4 regions of the Isoptericola jiangsuensis genome follow, and region 2 is predicted to be linked to each of the others. Evidence: riboswitches for the same ligand, from Rfam matches in the RefSeq annotation. Region 2 holds a riboswitch; each other region holds the start of a gene.
The links. A riboswitch is a leader RNA that binds a small molecule or an ion and turns the genes downstream of it on or off. The one in region 2 is predicted to bind S-adenosylmethionine.
Positions count from the first base shown of each region.

Region 1: it holds a riboswitch for S-adenosylmethionine, as region 2 does, so the genes downstream of both, ATJ88_RS02255 (aminotransferase class V-fold PLP-dependent enzyme) here and ATJ88_RS14840 (hypothetical protein) in region 2, are expected to answer to the same signal.
Region 3: it holds a riboswitch for S-adenosylmethionine, as region 2 does, so the genes downstream of both, ATJ88_RS00090 (methylenetetrahydrofolate reductase) here and ATJ88_RS14840 (hypothetical protein) in region 2, are expected to answer to the same signal.
Region 4: it holds a riboswitch for S-adenosylmethionine, as region 2 does, so the genes downstream of both, ATJ88_RS17595 (hypothetical protein) here and ATJ88_RS14840 (hypothetical protein) in region 2, are expected to answer to the same signal.

Region 1 covers NZ_PDJJ01000001.1:483,804-488,478, reverse strand. Annotated here, with positions in the region: gene ATJ88_RS02270 (amidase) at 1-361, shown strand, start outside; gene ATJ88_RS02265 (MarR family winged helix-turn-helix transcriptional regulator) at 368-826, opposite strand; gene ATJ88_RS18260 (redoxin family protein) at 903-1,385, shown strand; gene ATJ88_RS02255 (aminotransferase class V-fold PLP-dependent enzyme) at 1,411-2,838, opposite strand; SAM riboswitch class IV at 2,869-2,984, opposite strand; gene ATJ88_RS02250 (rhodanese-like domain-containing protein) at 3,251-3,697, shown strand; gene ATJ88_RS02245 (O-succinylhomoserine sulfhydrylase) at 3,694-4,675, shown strand, end outside.
Region 2 covers NZ_PDJJ01000001.1:3,299,819-3,304,493, forward strand. Annotated here, with positions in the region: gene ATJ88_RS14835 (MBL fold metallo-hydrolase) at 1-1,055, opposite strand, end outside; gene ATJ88_RS14840 (hypothetical protein) at 1,323-2,042, opposite strand; SAM riboswitch class IV at 2,052-2,167, opposite strand; gene ATJ88_RS14845 (hypothetical protein) at 2,225-2,416, opposite strand; tRNA gene ATJ88_RS14850 (tRNA-Ala) at 2,563-2,635, opposite strand; gene ATJ88_RS14855 (hypothetical protein) at 2,752-3,795, opposite strand; gene ATJ88_RS14860 (GNAT family N-acetyltransferase) at 3,876-4,511, opposite strand; gene ATJ88_RS14865 (5-formyltetrahydrofolate cyclo-ligase) at 4,567-4,675, shown strand, end outside.
Region 3 covers NZ_PDJJ01000001.1:19,605-24,279, reverse strand. Annotated here, with positions in the region: gene metE (5-methyltetrahydropteroyltriglutamate--homocysteine S-methyltransferase) at 1-1,374, opposite strand, end outside; gene ATJ88_RS00090 (methylenetetrahydrofolate reductase) at 1,467-2,447, opposite strand; SAM riboswitch class I at 2,453-2,560, opposite strand; gene ATJ88_RS00085 (helix-turn-helix transcriptional regulator) at 2,695-4,675, shown strand, end outside.
Region 4 covers NZ_PDJJ01000001.1:3,950,720-3,955,394, reverse strand. Annotated here, with positions in the region: gene ATJ88_RS17605 (M20 family metallopeptidase) at 1-967, shown strand, start outside; gene ATJ88_RS17600 (helix-hairpin-helix domain-containing protein) at 1,004-1,492, shown strand; SAM riboswitch class IV at 1,599-1,716, shown strand; gene ATJ88_RS17595 (hypothetical protein) at 1,777-2,391, shown strand; gene ATJ88_RS17590 (nuclease-related domain-containing DEAD/DEAH box helicase) at 2,454-4,130, shown strand; gene ATJ88_RS17585 (DUF6308 family protein) at 4,143-4,675, opposite strand, start outside.

The sequences.
Region 1 (4,675 bases), 2.8 Mb from region 2:
GGAGCTGGTGACGGCGCTGCGCACCCTGGTGATGTTCGAGCGGCGGCTCATCGCGGGGTTCGGCGACCTGGACGCCGTGGTGACGCCCGCGCTGGCGATGACGCCGCGACCGGTGGGCTGGTTCGACGCGGAGGACCCGGACCGCAACTTCGTGCAGCAGTGCCAGTACACGCCGTTCACGTCGTGGTTGAACGTGGCCGGCCTGCCCGCGGTCACGGTGCCCACGCACTGGACGGCGGACGGGCTGCCGATGGGCGTCCAGCTCGTCGGCCGTCCGGGCGGCGAGGCGACGCTGCTGGCGCTGGCCGCGCAGCTGGAGGACGTGCTGCGCTGGCCGGAGCGGCGGCCCCCGACCTGGTGACGTCGGTCAGTCGGGTGTCCCGGCGGCGAGGCCGCGGAGCTGGGTGCGCAGAAGGTCGACGGCGTCGGCGCCGAGGCGGTCGGCCCACCGGTCGGTGAGGCGGCGGCTGACGGCGGTGGCGGCGTCGCAGTAGCCGGCGCCGAGCGGGGTGAGGGTGACGCGCAGGGCGCGGCGGTCGGCGGGGTCGGGCGCGGTGGCGGCGTAGCCGAGGCGTTCGAGCTCGCGCACGACGCCGGTCATGGCCTGCCGGGAGACGCCGGCGCGTTCGGCGAGGGTGCTGATGGTGGTGCCGGTGGCGTCGACGTGCGCGAAGACGGGCACGTGGACGCGGCGGACGTCGGGGTGCCCCTGCGCGGCGACCTCGGCGAGCGTCGCGGCGACGACGGCGTCGGCGGCGGCGAGCAGCAGGAAGCCGAGGTCGTCACGGGACTGGGCGGCGAAGCGGGCGATGGCGTCCTCGGTCAAACTACGCAACCCCCTTGACAGAATACGCAATGCGGTTGACGATCATGGTCCCAGCCTACGACCTCGAGGACGTGCCATGATCACCGACCCGCAGACTCCCGCGCCCGGCAGCACCTTCCCGGCGCTCGAGCTCGTCGCCCCCGACGGCGCGCACCGCACCCTGTCCGACGTGCTCGACGGCCGCCCCGCCGTCGTCCACCTCATGCGGTCCGCCACCTGTCCCGTCTGCCTCGCGCACGCCGCGCACGTGCAGCGGATGCACGACGCCGGGGAGCTGGGCGGCGCCGCGTTCCTCCTGCTCGCGCCGGGCGACGCCGCCGAGGCGGCCACCGCCGCCCAGCGGGCCGCACGCCGCTCCCCCGTCGCCGAGGTCTGGGCCACGGGCGACGGTCACGGCGCGGCCGGGCTCGACAAGGTCGCCCTGCTCCAGCACAGCGGCACGTTCGTGCTCGACGGCGCCGGGACGGTGCTCGCGGCCCGCACGGCCGCGCTCCCGCCCGCGAGCTTCGACGCCGCCGAGGTCCGCGGCGCGCTCGCCGCGTTGCGCGACACGGCCTGAGCGCACGCCACGACGGGCCGGCGGGTCAGTCGGGCAGGCAGCCGACGGCGTCCTCCGCGCCCAGGGCGGCGGTGGCGAGCAGGCCCTCCAGCCCGGAGCCCTCGGGGACGGGGCGCGGGTCGTCGACCACGACCCACAGCCCGTCGACGACGTCGTACCGCGCGCGCGGCCCGTCCGCGACGAGGGCGGCGACGGCCGCGACCAGCCGCTCGACCTCCTCGCCGGCGGTGCCGACGCCGACGGACGCACGCACGGCGCCGCCGTCGAGGCCGAGGCGGGCGAGCAGCGGGTGGGCGCAGAACCGGCCGTCGCGCACGCCGATGCCGTGCTCGGCGGACAGGTAGGCGGCGACGAGGCCCGCGTCGCAGCCCGCCACGGTGAACGTCACGACGCCCACGGTGTCGGCGGCGTCGGGCCACAGGTGGACGACGTCCACGCCGTCGATCGCGGACAGGCCGGCGACGAGGCGGCGGCGCAGGGTGTCCTCGTGCTCGCGCAGCTCGGCGGGGTCGACCTCGGCGAGCGCCTGGCAGGCGGCGGCCAGCGACACGGCGCCGAGGACGTTGGGCGACCCGGCCTCGTGCCGGGCCGGGGCGTCGTGCCACTCGGTGGAGTCGGTGCGGACCCGCCGGACGGCGCCGCCGCCGGCGAGGTACGGGGTGCCGGTGTCGAGCCAGTCGCGGCGGCCGACGAGGGCGCCGCCGCCGAACGGGGCGTAGGTCTTGTGGCCGGAGAACGCGACGTAGTCGACGCCGGTGTCCGCCAGGGAGAAGCGGCGGTGCGGCACGAGCTGGGCGCCGTCGAGCAGGAGCCGGGCGCCGTGGTCGTGGGCGGCGGCCACCAGCGCGGCGACGTCGGGGGCCTCCCCGGTCACGTTCGACGCGCCGGTGACGGCGAGCAGGGCGTAGCCGCGACCCGCGGCAGCACCGTCGGCGAGCTCGTCGCGCAGCGCCTGGACCGTCGCGGCGGCGGTGTCCTTGCCGGTGACGACGGTCGTGTCGGCCTCCCGCTGCCAGGGCAGGAAGTTCGCGTGGTGCTCGACGTCGAGGACGAGCACGCGGCCGGGCGCGCCGTCGGCGGTCGCGGGGACGCAGCCGGCCAGCAGGTTGAGGGCGTCGGTGGTGTTGCGCACGACGACGGTGACGTCGTCCTCGCGTGCGCCGACGAACTCGCCGATGGTGCGGCGGGCCTGCTCGTACAGGGCGGTGGAGACCTGCGAGAGGTACCCGGCGCCGCGGTGCACGGAGGCGTACAGCGGGAGCGTCGCGGCGACGCGGTCGGCGACGGACTGCAGGGCCGGGGCGGAGGCGGCGACGTCGAGGTTCGCGTACGGGACGCGGCGGCCGTCGACGAGGGGGGCGAGGGTGTCCTGCCCGGCGACGGGCAGGACGGGGGCGAGGTCGGCGACGGTGTCGACCTGCGGACACGTGGGGGCCTCGGTGAGCGTGGTCATGACTGTCCCTCCTGGTCCGGGGAGGGGGCCTCCCCGCGCTTGCCCGACGCCGGTCGGCGTCGTGCCTGGTCGTCACCCGGGGCACCCCGCCGCGAGGGGAGGGTTGCCGGCCAGCGAGCCGGGGCTTCGCGCTGGCGCTCATGACCTGGCATCCATGCTGGGGTGCCGTCCGGACGTCGTCAAGTGTCGGGACGGGCATCTCACGATGCGGGCGATGAACGCCCGAACGACCACTCTGCGAGATGCCCGTCCCGCAGAGCGGACCTCCTGTCGTACGATCGCCCTGACCATCCCGAGCGGCCGAGTGACGTGGCACGACGACGCCGCAGCAACCCCGCGGGACCGGGCAGCGCCGTCGTCGGCGTCCGGGACGAGCTGGGTGCTACCGCCACGACCGATGGAGGAGTGCGCGATGACCGCGACCGTGCAGGCACGCCCCGCCGAGGGCTACGCCGGAGACATCACCCCGCAGCAGGCGTGGGACCTGCTCGCCACCACCCCCGACGCCGTGCTCGTCGACGTCCGCACCGAGGGCGAGTGGCGCCTCGTCGGCGTGCCGGACGTCGCCGGGCTCGACAAGCAGGTCGTCTTCACCCAGTGGGTGACCTCCGACGGCCGCCCCAACCCCGGGTTCCTCACCGAGCTCCAGGCCGCCGGCGTCACCGGCGACGGCCCCGTGGTGTTCCTGTGCCGCTCCGGGCAGCGCTCCATCGGCGCCGCCCGCCTCGCGACGTCCGCCGGGATCGCACCGTCGTACAACGTCCTGGAGGGCTTCGAGGGCGCGCCGGGCCTGAACGGCATCCGTGACCGCGAGGGCTGGAAGGTCGCCGGCCTGCCGTGTGCGGAGTACGCCCGATGAGCCGCGTCGAGATCCCCACCGGGCCGGGCGCGAACCCCGAGCTGCTGGGCGGGTCCGGCCGCGGCCCCCTGCCCGGGAGCGCGCGACCCGCGACGCTCGCCGTCCGCGGCGGGCACCGCCGCTCCGACTTCAACGAGACCTCCGAGGGCCTGTTCCTCACGCAGGGCTACGTGTACGACTCGGCCGCCGACGCCGAGGCCGCGTTCTCCGGCGACCACTCGCGGTTCGTCTACTCGCGGTACGGCAACCCCACGGTGCGCACGTTCGAGGAGCGGCTGCGCCTCGTCGAGGGCGCCGAGGCCTGCTACGCCACCGCGTCCGGCATGTCCGCGGTGTTCACCACGCTCGCGGCCCTCGTCTCGCAGGGCTCCCGCATCGTGTCCGCCCGCGCGCTGTTCGGCTCCACGAACGTCATCTACTCCGAGATCCTCGCCAAGTGGGGCGTGCAGGTCGACCTCGTCGACGGGCACGTCGCCTCCCAGTGGGAGGAGGCGCTGTCCACCCCCGCGGACGTCGTGTTCTTCGAGACGCCGTCCAACCCCATGCAGGACCTCGTCGACATGCGGCTCGTGTGCGACCTCGCGCACGCGGCGGGCGCCGTCGTCGTGGTGGACAACGTGTTCGCCACCCCGATCCTCCAGCGCCCCCTCGAGTTCGGCGCGGACGTCGTCGTGTACTCCGCGACCAAGCACATCGACGGCCAGGGCCGCGTGCTCGGCGGCGCGATCCTCGGCTCGGCCGAGTTCGTCGGCGGTCCCGTCGAGACGTTCCTGCGGCACACCGGGCCGTCGCTGTCCCCGTTCAACGCGTGGGTGCTGCTCAAGGGCCTCGAGACCCTCGACGTCCGGGTGCGCGCCCAGAACGCCTCCGCGCTCCAGGTCGCCCAGGCCCTCGACGGGCTCGACGGCGTGACCGGGGTGCGCTACCCGTTCCTGCCCTCGCACCCCCAGCACGAGCTCGCCCTGGCGCAGCAGTCCG
Region 2 (4,675 bases):
TGGTCGATGCCGACGCGCACGAGGTGGGCGCGGAACTCCTCGGCGACGTCCGCGTCGGGGGCGAGCAGCACCAGCGGGCGGTCCTCGGTCTCCGGGTCGTAGGCCCACGCGCCGAAGCTCGCCGCCTTGGCCGGGCCGGGCACGTTGAGGCTGCGCTCGACGGTCCCGGCGTGCACGGCGTGCTGGTCGCGGGTGTCGACGAAGATCACCTCGTCGGCGGCGAGGCGCCGCGCGACCTCGGCGTTGTCGAGGGCGCCGAGCGGCTCGAGCGGGCCGAGCAGGCGCGGGCCGTCCTTGTTCTCCTTCTTCATGCGGGCGAAGTAGGCGTGGGCGTCGGGCTGGCCGTCGAGGAGCTCGTCGATGAAGCCCTGCTCGTCGTCCTCGCGCAGGTAGGGGGCCCACCAGGCGTTGAGCCGCTCGTAGCCCACCGTCGTGGCGGGCAGGGCGCCGAGGGCCTTGCCGCAGGCGCTGCCGGCACCGTGGGCCGGGTAGACCTGCACGTGGTCGCCGAGCGCGAGGAACTCGTCGCGCAGCGAGGCGAAGAGCTGGCGGGCACCCTCGAAGCGGGTGTCGACGCCGCCGGCGGCCTCGTCGAGGAGGTCGGGCCGGCCGAGGTCGCCCGCGAAGACGAAGTCGCCCGAGAGCAGGTAGCCGGGCGCGTCGGAGAAGGCACCGTCGGTCACGCGGAACGACAGGTGCTCGGGCGTGTGGCCCGGGGTGTGCCGCGCCTCGACGGTGATGTTGCCGATGCGGATCGCGTCGCCGTGGTGCAGCCGCTCGGCCTCGAAGCCGTACTGCCAGTCGACGCCGCCCTCGCCGGAGACGTAGGTCTCGGCGCCGGTGACGGCGGCGAGCTCGCGCGTGCCGGAGAGGTAGTCGGCGTGGATGTGGGTCTCGGTGACGGCCACGATCCGCATCCCGTGGCGCCGGGCGAGGTCGAGGTACTCGGCGACGTCGCGACGGGCGTCGACGACCACCGCCTCGCCCTTCGCCTGGCAGCCGATGAAGTAGCTCGCCTGTGCGAGGTCCTCGTCGTAGATGCGTTCGAGCAGCATGCGTCCTCCTTGATCGGGGTGTCCGTTCCCCCACCAGTATGGGGTATACCCCCGGGGGTATTCAATCGAGGGGCGTCACCGCTGGTCGGAGCGCCGAGGTGCCCCTCACCTGCCCGTGCCGTCCGGGACCGTGGCGGGGTGCACGGCTGACGCCGAGTCACCCACCGGGCCCCGCCGCGATCGACACCCGGTCGTCGACCCGTCATCGCGCCGGGCGCGGGGGCCCGCCCGGGACCTGGGCCACGTGCTACCCGCCCGGGCGGACGGTCAGCGGACGGGCCGCTCGGCCGCGACGACCTGCCGCACCGCGTCCAGGACGGCCCGGGGCGCGGCGACGGCCTCGCGCGCGACCCGCTCCAGGTCGCGACGGGCGCGGCGGCGCCGGGCGTCCCGCTCGGCGAGACGCAGAGTGCGGGCCAGCGGCACGACGTCGGCGAGGACGTCGGCCCGTGCGGCGTACCCGGCCGGGTCGAGGGCGGCGGTCCAGCGGGCGAACCGGGTGACGCGCGCCTCGGGCTCCGCAACGAGCAGGTCGTGACGGCGCAGGTCGTCGACGCGGACGAGCTCGCGGGGTGGCAGGCCGGGCCGGCGCTCGACGAGCCGGGTCAGGTCGAGCGCACGGGCCTGCACGAACACGCGCTCCAGCAGCGAGCGCCGGTACGCGTGCGCACGCCGGATCGGCTCCCAGTCGGGGTCGGCGAGGTCGTGCAGGCCGCCGAACCGGCCCTTGCCGTCGGGGAACCGGCCGGCGGCGGTGCCGTCGGGCAGCCCGGCACGCTCCGCCACCGCCACGTCGACGGCGCGGCACGCGTCGCACAGGGTCTGGGACTGCCGGTAGATGCCGAGCGGCCAGGTCCCCACCAGGCACGCGGTGCACAGGACCGCACCGGTGGTGGTGTCGATCCCGCGTCGACGCAGCTCCGCGGTGCGCGGGCCCGGGCGGGTGGCCTCGACGAGACCGCCGAGGTCGAGGGTGTGATGGTTCATCGAACTCTCCCTTCGCGCTTCCCGTCACGGTCGTGACGGGCCGGTCTTCCTCCTGGGGCACCGTGCGCGGGGGGCGCGGTTGCCGGACCAGCACGCGGAGGGCGTGTCGCTGGTCGCTCGTGACCTGGGGAGAAATCTAGCGCACGGGGCCGACAGCGGCTCGTGCGGGCAGGCGCCCGGGCTCAGGCGGCGTCGGCGTCGTCCTCGCGCTCCCGGGCCGGACGTCCCACGGCGGGGGCCTGTGCGGTCGGGTCCCGGTGCGCGAGCCCGTCGGCCTCGTCGAGGCGCGAGTAGTGCGGGTCGGGGTCCGTCCCGACGATCTTGCCGATGACGGTCCCGCGCAGTCGGCGGAGAGCTTCAGTGAACCTGAACATCGTGGAAGATGATGCCAGGGGCATCCGTTCCTGGCACGTCGAAACGCTTCGGTCGTCAGGATCCGGCACTCCGGGCGCACGGCGCCCGCCACCCGTCCGACCACAGCGAAAGGGCCGCCGACCTGAGTCAGCGGCCCTTTCCGGGGTGGAGCTAGGGGGATTCGAACCCCCGACCTTCTCATTGCGAACGAGACGCGCTACCAACTGCGCCATAGCCCCGTGGAGCGGTTGCAAGATTAGCACCCTCGCCGGGCCTGGGACCAAATCGGCTCCGGGGCGCCGGGCGTGACGTGCGTCGCACCGGCCCCGAGGGGCCGGCGCGACGACCGGCGAGGTCAGCCCGCGGCGCGGCGGCGGGCGAGGATCTGCTCGAGCGGAAGCCCGAGCGTCTCGGTGCGCGGCCGCGGCTCGTCCCCGGCCAGGGGCTCGGCCGGGGTCTCGGGCGCCACGGACGCACGCTGCTCCCCGGCGGCAGGCCGGGGTGCGGGCGCCGACGACGTCGCGAGCTCCGGCGGGAGCGGGACGGTGGGTCGCGGCGCGAGCGGCTTGGTCACGTAGGTGGGCAGCGGCACGGGCACGGGGTCCCAGGGCTCGCCGCCGACGGGCCGGGTGACGCCGACGGTGCCGAGCGGGATCGGGGCCGGCTCGGGCTCCGACTCGGGGGCCACCGGCTCGTCGGTGGCGACGGCCGGCGTGGTCCGCGCGCGGGGCGCGCCGGTGGGCACCGTGGCCGCGGGCTGCACGCGCGGGATCATCTGTGTGCTGGTGTCCGAGGGGTGCACGGCCAGCCCGGTGATGCGCGCCCGGTTGCGGGGCGCGTACGGCCCGCCGTGGGCGAGGGTCCGCTCCTGCGTGGCGCGCTGCCGCTGGGCCCGTCGGTCGGCGCGCCACCGGGCGTCGGACCGCCGGGCGGCGACGACGGCGACCCGGCCGAGCACGAGGACGACGGCGAGCAGCACCGACGGCACGGTCGCGACGGGCCAGGGCACGTACCCGAGGCCGACGACGGTCCACGCCGCGGCGGTGAGCAGCGCGAGGAGCACGGTCAGGGTGAGGCGGCGGCGGGCCCGGGCGGCACGACGCTCCAGCACCTGGAGGCGGGCCGTGCGGTCACCGGACCGGGGGTGCGGCCCCCCGGAGCCGGCGGTCACCCGCGGTGTCGCGCCGGTGGGGGGCGTGCCCGACGTGCGTCTCGCCGTCATGCCGCGCCTCCCGTTCGTCCCGTCCGCCATCGCGAGCACCCGCAGCCCGCCGGAGAACCGGTCGTCCAGGCCGGCGTCGGCGAGGACCTGCCGGCGGCGCAGCTGCTGCGGCACCCAGAAGCCGAGCCACAGCACGACCAGCGCGAGGGCTGCGAGTCCTGCCGGCGACGTCTCCACACGACGAAGGTAGGCGAGCGTCGCCCGTCACGGAGGTACCGCACGGCGGCGTGTCCGCGACCTGGGCCGTGCGGAACCGCTCAGAGCTCGTCGCGGGCCTGCTGCCAGCGGGCGAGGAGCCCGCCGGGGACCTCCTCGGCGGTCAGCGCGAACGTGCGGTGGTCGCGCCAGTCGCCCTGGATGTGGAGGTAGCGCTCGCGCACGCCCTCGTCGCGGAAGCCGAGCTTCTCGACGACGCGCAGGCTGGCGGCGTTCTCGGGCCGGATGTTGATCTCGACGCGGTGCAGGCCGACGATGGCGAAGCAGTAGTCGGTGGCCATCGCGACGGCGGTGGGCGTGATGCCGCGTCCCGCGAACTGCCGCCCCACCCAGTAGCCGATGCTGCCGGACCGCAGGGAGCCGAGCTGGACGTTCGCCACGGTGAGCTGGCCGACGAGCTCGCCGTCGAGCTCCACGACGAACGGCAGCGCCGCCCCTGCACGGGCCTGCGCGGACAGCAGGCGGACGTACTCGCCGAACGTCGCGGACTCCGGGGTCTCGCCGGGCGAGGTCGCCTCCCAGCGTTCCAGCCAGGACGTGTTCGCGGCCCGCAGCCGCATCCAGGCCCCGCCGTCACGACGACGCAGGGGACGCAGCACGACCGCGCCCGACGGCGTGTCCTCACGCAGGGTCGCCGGCCACGGCCTGGTCACCGCCCACCTCTTCGCGTCGTTCATGAGCCCCCGTCCGCCCCGCCCCGGGGCCACGCCAGGACCCTGCCACAATGAGGGCATGCACGGCGACCCGAGGCACCCGACCGCCACCCAGCCGTACCCGATCGTGAGCGGGATGGAGACGCAGGACGCCAAGGACGAGCTCCGACGCGCCATCCGGCACCAGC
Region 3 (4,675 bases), 3.3 Mb from region 2:
CGCGAAGTCCGCGTCGGTGAGCGCGGCGGCACGCTCGCGCACGGCCGGCACGACGACGCCCGCCGCGGCGGTCCGCGACGCCACGGCGGCGGCGGAGGCGGCGAGCTCGGCGGCGACGGCGTCCCGCCCCTCGGCGAGGCCGCGGGCGAGCGTCGCGACCTCGACGACCTTCTGGTCGGCGAAGGCGAGCCAGTCGCGCAGGCGCGGGTCGAGCACCGTGCCGGGCGTCCCGGGGCCGCCGAACACCTCGTCCTCCACGTCGTGGGGCACGTGCAGCAGCGACGTCGACGTGCCGACGGCGAGGCCGCCCGCGCCGAGGCCCGCGAGGGCGTCCACGACGTCAAGCTTGGCGGCGAGGTCCGCCCGCCACACGTTGTGGCCGTCGACGACGCCCGCGACGAGCGTCTTGCCGGCCAGACCGGGGACGGCGCCGGTGGGCACGGCACCCTTGACGAGGTCCACGGCGATCGCGTCGACGTCCGTGCCGGCCAGCAGCGCGAGCCCGTCGCCGGCGTCCGAGCGCAGGCCGCCGAACGGCGCCGCGACGAGGACCGCCGGGCGGTCGGTGCCGACCGCGAGGTCGGTCGCGAGGGCGCCGTACGCGGTGGTCACGGCCGCCGACAGCTCGGCGAAGGTCGCGTCGACGGAGTCGGTGACCAGCGCCGGCTCGTCGAGCTGGACCCACGGCGCACCGGCGGCGGCGAGCGCGCGCAGCAGGTCGGCGTACGCGGCGACGACGTCGTCGAGGCGGTCGAGGGGCCGGAAGCCCTCGGGTGCGTCGTCGGCGGCCTTCGACAGCGCGAGGAACGTCACCGGCCCGACGACGACCGGGCGGGTCACGACGCCCGCCTCCTTCGCCTCGACGAACGCCGCGACGAACCGGTCGTCGACGAACGAGATCGGGGTGTCCGGGCCGATCTCCGGCACGAGGTAGTGGTAGTTCGTGTCGAACCACTTGGTCATCTCGAGCGCGGCGCCCGACACGCCTCGGTCACCGGCGCCGCGCGCCACGGTGGAGTACCCCGCGACGTCGAGCCGGCCGGACTCGTCGAGGAGGCCGGTGAAACGGGCGGGGACGGCGCCGAGCGTCGCGACGACGTCGAGGACCTGGTCGTAGAACGAGAACGACCCGGGCACGGAGCCGTCGGTCGCGTCGAGGCCGAGCTCGACGAGACGGCGGACCGTGGCGAGACGCAGGTCGGCGGCGGCGGACTCCAGCTCGGCGGCGGTGGTGCGGCCGGCCCAGAACGCCTCCACGGCGCGCTTGAGCTCGCGGCGGCGCCCGATGCGGGGGTAGCCGAGGACGGTGCCGCCGGGGAAGGCCGGGCCCGTGGTCGGGGTGACGGGGGTGGTCGGGTGGTCGGTGCTGGACATGAGCTCTCCTCAGTGATGGGTGACGTCGCCGAGGTACGCCGCGGCACCCGTCGTCGTGGAGGACGACGGGGGAGCCGCGGGCGGTCAGCGGGTCAGACTGCGGGGATGCTCGGTACCCACGGCCTTCTGGCCAGGTCGACGCCGTCGGACGGCGTACCGCCGAGGTGAACACCCTCGAGCAGGTCCAGAGCGGGACGGTACTGGTTGAACGTGTACACGTGCAGGCCGGGGGCGCCGGCGTCGAGCACGCGCTGGGCGAGCTCGCTGCCGTACGCCGTGCCGTAGGCGTGCTGCGCCTCCGGGTCCGGCAGGGCGTCGAGCGCGTCCAGCAGGTGCTGGGGCGCGCGGACGCCGGTGAGCTCCTCGACGCGACGGAGCCGGCGTGGGTCCGTCGTGGGCAGCAGCCCGGCGAGGATCGGGATCGTCACGCCGGCCGCGCGGGCCTCCGTGACGAAGTCGGTGTACGAGGCGGCCTCGTAGAACAGCTGGGTGATGGCGAACGACGCCCCGGCCTGCTGCTTCTCCAGGAGGCGCTGCACCTCCTGGGCGCGGGTCGTGCCGGCCTGGACGTTCCCGTCGACGAACGTCGCGACGGCGATCGTCAGCGGGCGGGCGGCGCCGCGCAGCGCGGTGGACGGGTCGGACGCGCAGCGGCGCGCCTCGACCTCGCGGAGCAGGGCGATGAGCTCGACGGACGAGTGCACGCCGTCCGCGGGCGGGCGCCAGTCCGGCTGGTCCTTCGGGGGATCGCCGCGCAGCGCGAGGACGGTGCGCACGCCGGCCTCGAGGAACGAGTCGATGACGTCGGACACGTCCTCGCGGGACGCGCCGACGCAGGTCAGGTGCGCCACCGGCAGCACGGAGGTGCCGGCGAGCAGGGTGGAGACGACCTCGCGCGCGGTGTCGCGGTCACCGCCGCCGGCGCCGTACGTGACCGACACGAAGTCGGGACGGGCGTCGACGAGGCGGCGCGCCGTCTCCCAGAACCGGGGCGCGGCGTCGGGCCGCCGCGGCGGCATGAGCTCGAAGCTCACCGTCGGGCGGTGCGGGTGCGGTTGTGCCTCTGCGACCATGCGTCACTCCATCGGGCCTGGTGTTGAGCACCTTCGTCCTCGGGAGGCTTCCGTCGGAGAACGGGTTGCTGCGGCGTCGTCGAGCCAGGACTCTCGGCCGCTCTGGATGGCTTGCCGACGACTCTAGAGCCCGTTCGACCCTCGGACAACACCGGCCACATCGTGAGACATCTCCGTCTGTTCTCGTCGCCCCACCACGACGACCGCTCACCAGGCACGTCGCGTCCGTCCTTCCTAGCATGACCCCATGGCGCTGCCCCGGCTGCACGAGCGCGTGACCGCCGACCTCCTCGACGGCGTGCGCTCCGGCACGAGCGCCGTCGTCACCGGCCTGCCCGGCGCCGGCCGCACCGCCGTCCTGCAACGCCTCGGCGAGCTCCTCGGCGACGACGGCCACCGCGTCCTCGCCGTCCGCGGCGCCCGCGCGCTGCGCGACCACTCGCTGGAGGCCCTCGCCGTCAGCGACCTCGGCGCCGACCGACCCACCCGCGGCGCCTCCCTCCTGGCGACCTACGTCACCGCCGTCGAACGGCTGGCCCAGGGCGGACGCCTCGTCCTGCTCGTCGACGACGTCGACGACCTCGACGAGGAGTCCGTCGGCGCGCTCGTCGCCGCCTGGGGCCGGGTCCCGTTCCCCCTCGTCGCCACGTCCCGCCCCACCCTGCTGGCCGCCGACGGGCGCGGCCTCGTCGCGTCCGTCACCCCCGTCGACCGCGTCGAGCTGCCGCCCCTGTCGTACGAGGACTCCGCCCGCCTCGCCGAGAGCGTCCTCGGCGGACCGCTCGCCGCGGAGACCGCCGGCCGCATCCACGCCAAGTCCGGGGGACTGCCCGGGTTCGTCGACGCCGTCGTCCGGACCGCCCGCCGCGCCGGGCACCTCGTCCGCGTCGACGGCGTCTGGCGGGCCCGCGGCGAGCTCTGGGCGCCCGCGCTGTCGGCGACCGTGGAACGCCTCACCGTCAGCCTCGACGCCGACGCGCTCCACGCCGTCCAGGTGCTCGCCCTCGCCGGTCCCGTCACCACCACCGTCGCCCGCCGCCTCGTCCCGTGGCCGGTCCTGGAAGCCCTCGACGGCCACGGCCTGCTCCGGACGCTGCGCCAGGCCGAGCACGACTACGTGACCCTCTACCCGCCGCTCGTCGCCGAGCAGTTCCAGAACGCCGGCCGCAGCACGCTCCGGCTGCGCGTCACCCAGGAGATCAGCCTCGCGCTCTCCGGCGAGGAACCCGAGGGCCTCAGCGGCCCCGTCGTCGAGCCGCGGCAGGTCCGAGCCGCCCTCGAGGTGTCCACCAGCGACGGCGGCCGCGAGGCCGCAGGCGTCCGCGCCCGCCTCATCGCCGAGCACGTCCTGCGGCAGCGCACCGTCCGCCGGGCCGAGTGGGAGCACCGCCCCACCGCCGACACCGCCGTGCCCTACCTCGAGACCCTGCTCGTCCAGGGCGCCAAGGGCGCCGCCGAGGTCGTCGCCGCCACCGAGGAGTCCGGCGACCCCGTCACCGTCGCCGTGCTGCGCGCCATGGAGGCCGTGCGGTGCGTCGTCGAGGACGACGACGGCGCCGCCGCCCACCACGCCCTCACCGCACCCCTGCCGACCACCCTCGCCCAGGAACCCGGCCTCGCCGGCCTCCTCGCGGCGCTCGACGACCGCCTCACCCTCGTCGTCGAAGGTGCCGGCGAGCGTCCCGCCCGCGCCCACCCGGACGCCCCCCGGCCCGCCGACGCCGAACCCAGCAGCGTCACCGCGCTCCGCGACGAGGTCGAGGGCGTGGTCCACGCCGAACGGCTCGTGGCCCAGGGGCACGCCGCCGACGCCCTCGCCGTCCTGGCCGCCACCCCCGCCACCGGGGCGTGGGACCGGCCCCGTCACGCCGCGCTCGGCCTCGCCAAGGTCCTCGCCGGACGCCCCCGGGAGGCGCTCGCGGAGGCCGACCGTCGCCTCGACGAGGCCCTGGACGACCTCGACCTCGACGGCGTGTGGCTGCACGGGTACACCCGCTCCCTCGCCCTCGCGACCCTCGGCCGGTTCTCCGAGCTGCGCGACCACGTCGGCGCCGTCATGTCCGTCGGCGTCATCCCCCTGCGCCAGTTCCACCACGCCGTCGGCAACCTCGCCCTCGGGGCGTACGCCGCCCTCCAGCAGGGCGCCGTCGACAGCGCCCTGCTGCTCGCCCGCCAGGCGCAGGACGTCACCACCGTGCCCGGCCCCTGGCCGCTCATGTCCGTCGGCT
Region 4 (4,675 bases), 650 kb from region 2:
CCTGCCGGAGATCGGCCACGCGTGCGGCCACAACGTCATCGCGGCGGCGGGCGTCGGCGCGTTCCTCGCGCTCCAGGACGTCCTGCAGGCCACGGACGCCCCCGCCGGCCGGGTCGTGCTGCTCGGCACCCCCGCCGAGGAGGGTCACACCGGCAAGGAGGTCCTCGCCCGCGCCGGGGCGTTCGACGACGTCGACGCCGCGATCATGGTGCACCCGTACGGCGCGGACGTCGCCGACCAGGTGTGGCTCGGCCGCCGGCTGCTCACGTGGACGTTCACCGGTCGCAGCGCGCACGCCTCCGCGCAGCCCTTCATGGGCCGCAACGCGCTCGACGCGGCGAACCTCGCGTACACCGGCGTCGGGCTGCTGCGCCAGCAGCTGCCGCCGTCCGACCGGGTGCACGCCATCATCACCGACGGCGGCACCCGCCCCAGCGTCATCACCGAGCGGGCCGGCGTGCGGCTGTACGCCCGCTCGAAGTACCCGGACACGCTGCGGGACCTGTCGCGACGCCTCGACGACGTCGCCCGCGGGGCCGCGCTCATGACCGGCACCGACGTGCAGATCGGCTGGGACGACGGCGCTCACCCGTCGCTCCCGGTGCGCACCAACGCCGCGCTCACCGCCCGCTGGGTGGCCGCGCAGCAGCGGCGCGGCCGCGACGTGCTGCCTGCCGGCGTGGTGTCCGAGACCCTGGCGGCCTCCACCGACTTCGGCAACATCAGCTTCCGTGTGCCGGGCATCCACCCGCTCATCCAGGTCGCCGACCCGGCCGTCGCACTGCACACCACCGGCTTCGCCGCCGCCGCCGGGTCCGCCCGCGCGGTCGCCGCCGCCGTCGACGGCGCCGCCGGGCTCGCGCTCACCGCGCTCGACTACCTGTGCGACGACGGGCTCCGCGCCGCCGTCCACGACGAGTTCGCCGCCGCCGGCGGAGCGATCGACGTGCCCTCCTACTTCGACTGACCGGCGCGCCGGCCGCGTCCGTGCGAGCGTGGACGCATGACCGCCGAGAAGCAGCTCCGCCAGGCCGCCCTCGCGCTGCCCGACGTCGTCGAGTCCGAGGGCGCCTTCCGGGTGCACGACGTCGTGTTCGTCTCGGACGTGCCGGGCCTCGGGGTCCAGCTCGCGCTCGACGCCGCGGACGCCGAGACGCTGCTCCGGGAGATCGACGGCGCCGAGGAGTCGCCCGGCGGCGTGGCCGTGGACCTCGACGACCTCGACGGGCAGCAGCTCGACCACTGGGTGCGGCGCGCCTGGCTGGCGTGCGCACCGCCCGAGCTCGTCGAGACGGTGGTCGCGGCGGACTCGGCCGCACCGGGGTCGGTCGGCGACCTGCCGGCTGACATCGGGCGGCCGGCGACCCGGGCGCTCGTGGGCGCCGGGATCACGACGCTCGCGGCGGTCGCGGCACGATCCGACGGCGACCTGCTGGCGCTGCACGGCGTCGGACCGCGGGCCGTGCGCCTGCTGCGCGAGGCGATCGGCTGAACCTCAGGCGCGCAGCGGTGACCCGGCGGCGGTGACGGACACCGCAGGTGCGCGCCCACGTGGCCGAGTTGCCCTGCCCGGCATCCGTCGGGTAGACATCTGCCCAGGTCACGAGCGACCGGCAACACGCCCTCCGCGTGCCGGTCCGGCAACCGCGCCCCTCGCGCACGGTGCCCCAGGAGGAAGACCGGCCCCGCGCCGCCCGGCGCAGGGAAGAGCGAGGTCGACCTCGCCCGGTGCGCCGCGGTGCGTCGTGCGGGACGGCCCTGGACCGGGAGCCCGGCATGTCCTTCACGTTCCGCACCCCGCACGGCACCGTCCACGAGGTCGACGCCGACGACCCGTGCCGCACCGCCCTCAGCTCGCTGGGCGAGCTCGTCTGTCCGGTCCACACGGGGGTGCAGCGGCCACGGTCCCGACGTGTCTGCCGGGCGGAGGTGCGGTCCGTGCGGCTGTGCCAGGTGTGCCTGCGCACCACCGTGCCCCTGCGCAGTTTCAAGGACGCGCAGCGGCACGTCTGCGAGGACTGCCTGCGCCTCGACCGGGAGGTGGCCGTCGCCCGCGGCCTCGACCCGCTGGTCACGACCGTCCAGGGGGAGGGGCTGACGCGTCGCACGACCGCCCACGCGACGCTCGCCCTCGGGGACCTGTGGACGGCCGCGGTGGCGGCCGGTCTGCCGGTGTTCGTCCTCGACGACCACGCGCCCTACTGGGGCGCGGTGCCCACGCGGGACGGGTTCGTCACCGTGGTGCGCGAGCGGACGGTCCGCTTCGCCTGGTTCGACGACTGGCGGCGTCGTCCGTGGGACGCGGCCGAGCACCGGCGTCGGCACCTGGCGTGGGTGCGGGCCGTGCACCCGTCGAGCGACCTCGCCCGCGACCCGGGTGAAATCCGGTGACGGCGGCGGCCGTTCCCCGGCGGACGCGTGACGCGGGCACGCGGATCCGGTACGACATGGGCATGGTGCGCACCTTTCCTCCCGACCCCCGCTTCCCCGACGACGGCGGGGCCGAGCGGGCGGTGTGGGAGGCCCTGGTGGCCGCGCTGCCCGACGGGGCGGCCGTGTTCCACGGTGTCCACCTGCAGGAGGGCTGCCAGGAGTACGAGATCGACGTGCTGGTGGCGTGGCCCGGTGTCGGGGTCGCGGCGATCGAGGTCAAGGGCGGGTACGTCGACCGCGTCGACGGCGCCTGGTGCCAGGGCAGCGGGGACGCGCGGCACCGCATCGACCCGGTCGTGCAGGTGCAGGGCGCGCGCCACGCCCTCCAGGCGCTCCTGCGCGAGCGCGGGGACCTGGCGGCGACGGCCCGCACCGCGCACCTGGTCGCGTTCCCGCACCGGTACGTGCCGTCCACGTGGTCGACCCTCGACCTGCCGCGCGACATGCTCGTCGACCGCGGCGACCTGGAGACGCCCGGTGAGGTGGCCGCCCGGGTCAAGCGTGCGATCGAGCGGCACGGGCAGGGTCATCACTGCCTCGACGACGCCGGGGCGGACGAGCTCGCCGGGTCGCTGGTCGGTGGTCTCCCCGGCCAGTCCGAGCACCTGGCCCGCGCGTTCGAGCACGAGACCCGGCTCGAGCAGATGACCCGCGACCAGTCCCGCGTCCTCGACCTGCTGGGCAAGGCGCCGAGGCTGCGGGTCGTGGGCGGTGCCGGGTCCGGCAAGACGTACCTCGCGCTGGAGCAGGCCCGACGTCGCACCCGGGCCGGGGAGCGGGTGGCGCTGCTGTGCTGCTCGCGCGGCCTGGGGCGGTACTTCGAGCGCATCACCGCGACCTGGCCCGCCCGGGAGCGACCGGCCTGGGTCGGGCTGTTCCACGACCTGCCGCGCGCCTGGGGCGCCACCGGCGGTCGGGACGACGACCCCGACTACTGGGAGCGGGACCTGCCCCTCGAGCTCGGCCGGCTCGCCGGGGAACGCGACCACGCCGACCTGTTCGACACCGTCGTCGTCGACGAGGCGCAGGACTTCGGCGACCTGTGGTGGCCGTCCCTGCTGCGCTGCCTGCGCGACCCCGAGCACGGCGGGCTGCACGTGTTCCTCGACGACGCGCAGCGCGTCTTCCCGCGCGACGGGCAGGCGCCCATCGACCTCGTGCCGGTGACCCTCGACGAGAACCTGCGCTCCACGAAGCAGATCGCCCAGGTCTTCGGGGCGCTGTCGCCCGACGTCGTCAAGCCGCGGGGCCTCGACGGCGCGCCCGTGCGGATCGTGGACGTGCCCGCCGAGCGGGCCGTGGAGGCGGCCGACGACGCCGTCGAGGCGCTCCTCGACGAAGGGTGGGAGCCCGGCCAGGTGGCGCTCCTCGCGACGGGGCGGCGTCACCCGGAGCAGGTGAACGTCGTCGGGACGTCCGGGCACGACGCGTACTGGGACGACTTCTTCGCCGGGACCGACGTGTTCTACGGGCACGTCCTCGGCTTCAAGGGCCTGGAGCGGCAGGTCGTCGTCCTCGCCGTCAACGGGGTGCGGGACGCCGCCCGGGTGCGCGAGATGCTGTACACGGGGCTGTCGCGGGCGCGGACGCTGCTGGTCGTCGTGGGGGACCGGTCGTGGATCGAGGAGGTCGGCGGGGAGGGCGTGCGCCGGCGGCTCGCCAAGGCGGAGGTGTGGACGGCCGTGGGCGCGGGCTGACGGGGCCCGCCGTCACCCGTAGCGGTGCTCCATCCACACGACGACGTCGAACACCCGCAGCGCGGAGACGTCCGGTCCGATGGCGGCCTCGTCGCGCAGCGAGAGCAGGTGGCGGTGCAGCGCCCGGTCGTCGGCGCGGAGCGCGGCGGCGAGCCACGCCCAGAAGGAGCCGGTGGGGGCGACCGCGCCCCGCACGACGGAGTCGTAGACGGGGGCGAGGCGTGGCCGCTTGCGAGCCAGGAGCTTGCCGGCGGTGACCCAGCCGACGCCGTGGAGCCGGGTCAGGGCCGTCCACAGGCGCCAGGCCGGCCAGTCCGGGTGGATGTCGACGGGGTCGACGTCGACGAGGTCGAGGTCGCGGGGGACCGCGGCGAGGAGCTCCGCGAACTCGGCCGCGCGGTCCTCCAGCAGCCAGAGCGCGCTGCGCGGCGGCACCTGCACGGACAGGAGGGTGACGGCGACGAGGTCGTCGGCGGTGAACGTGTCGGCCACGTCGACGGCGTCACCGCCGCCGCGGAACCGTTCGAAGCGGCTCCCGGTCCATC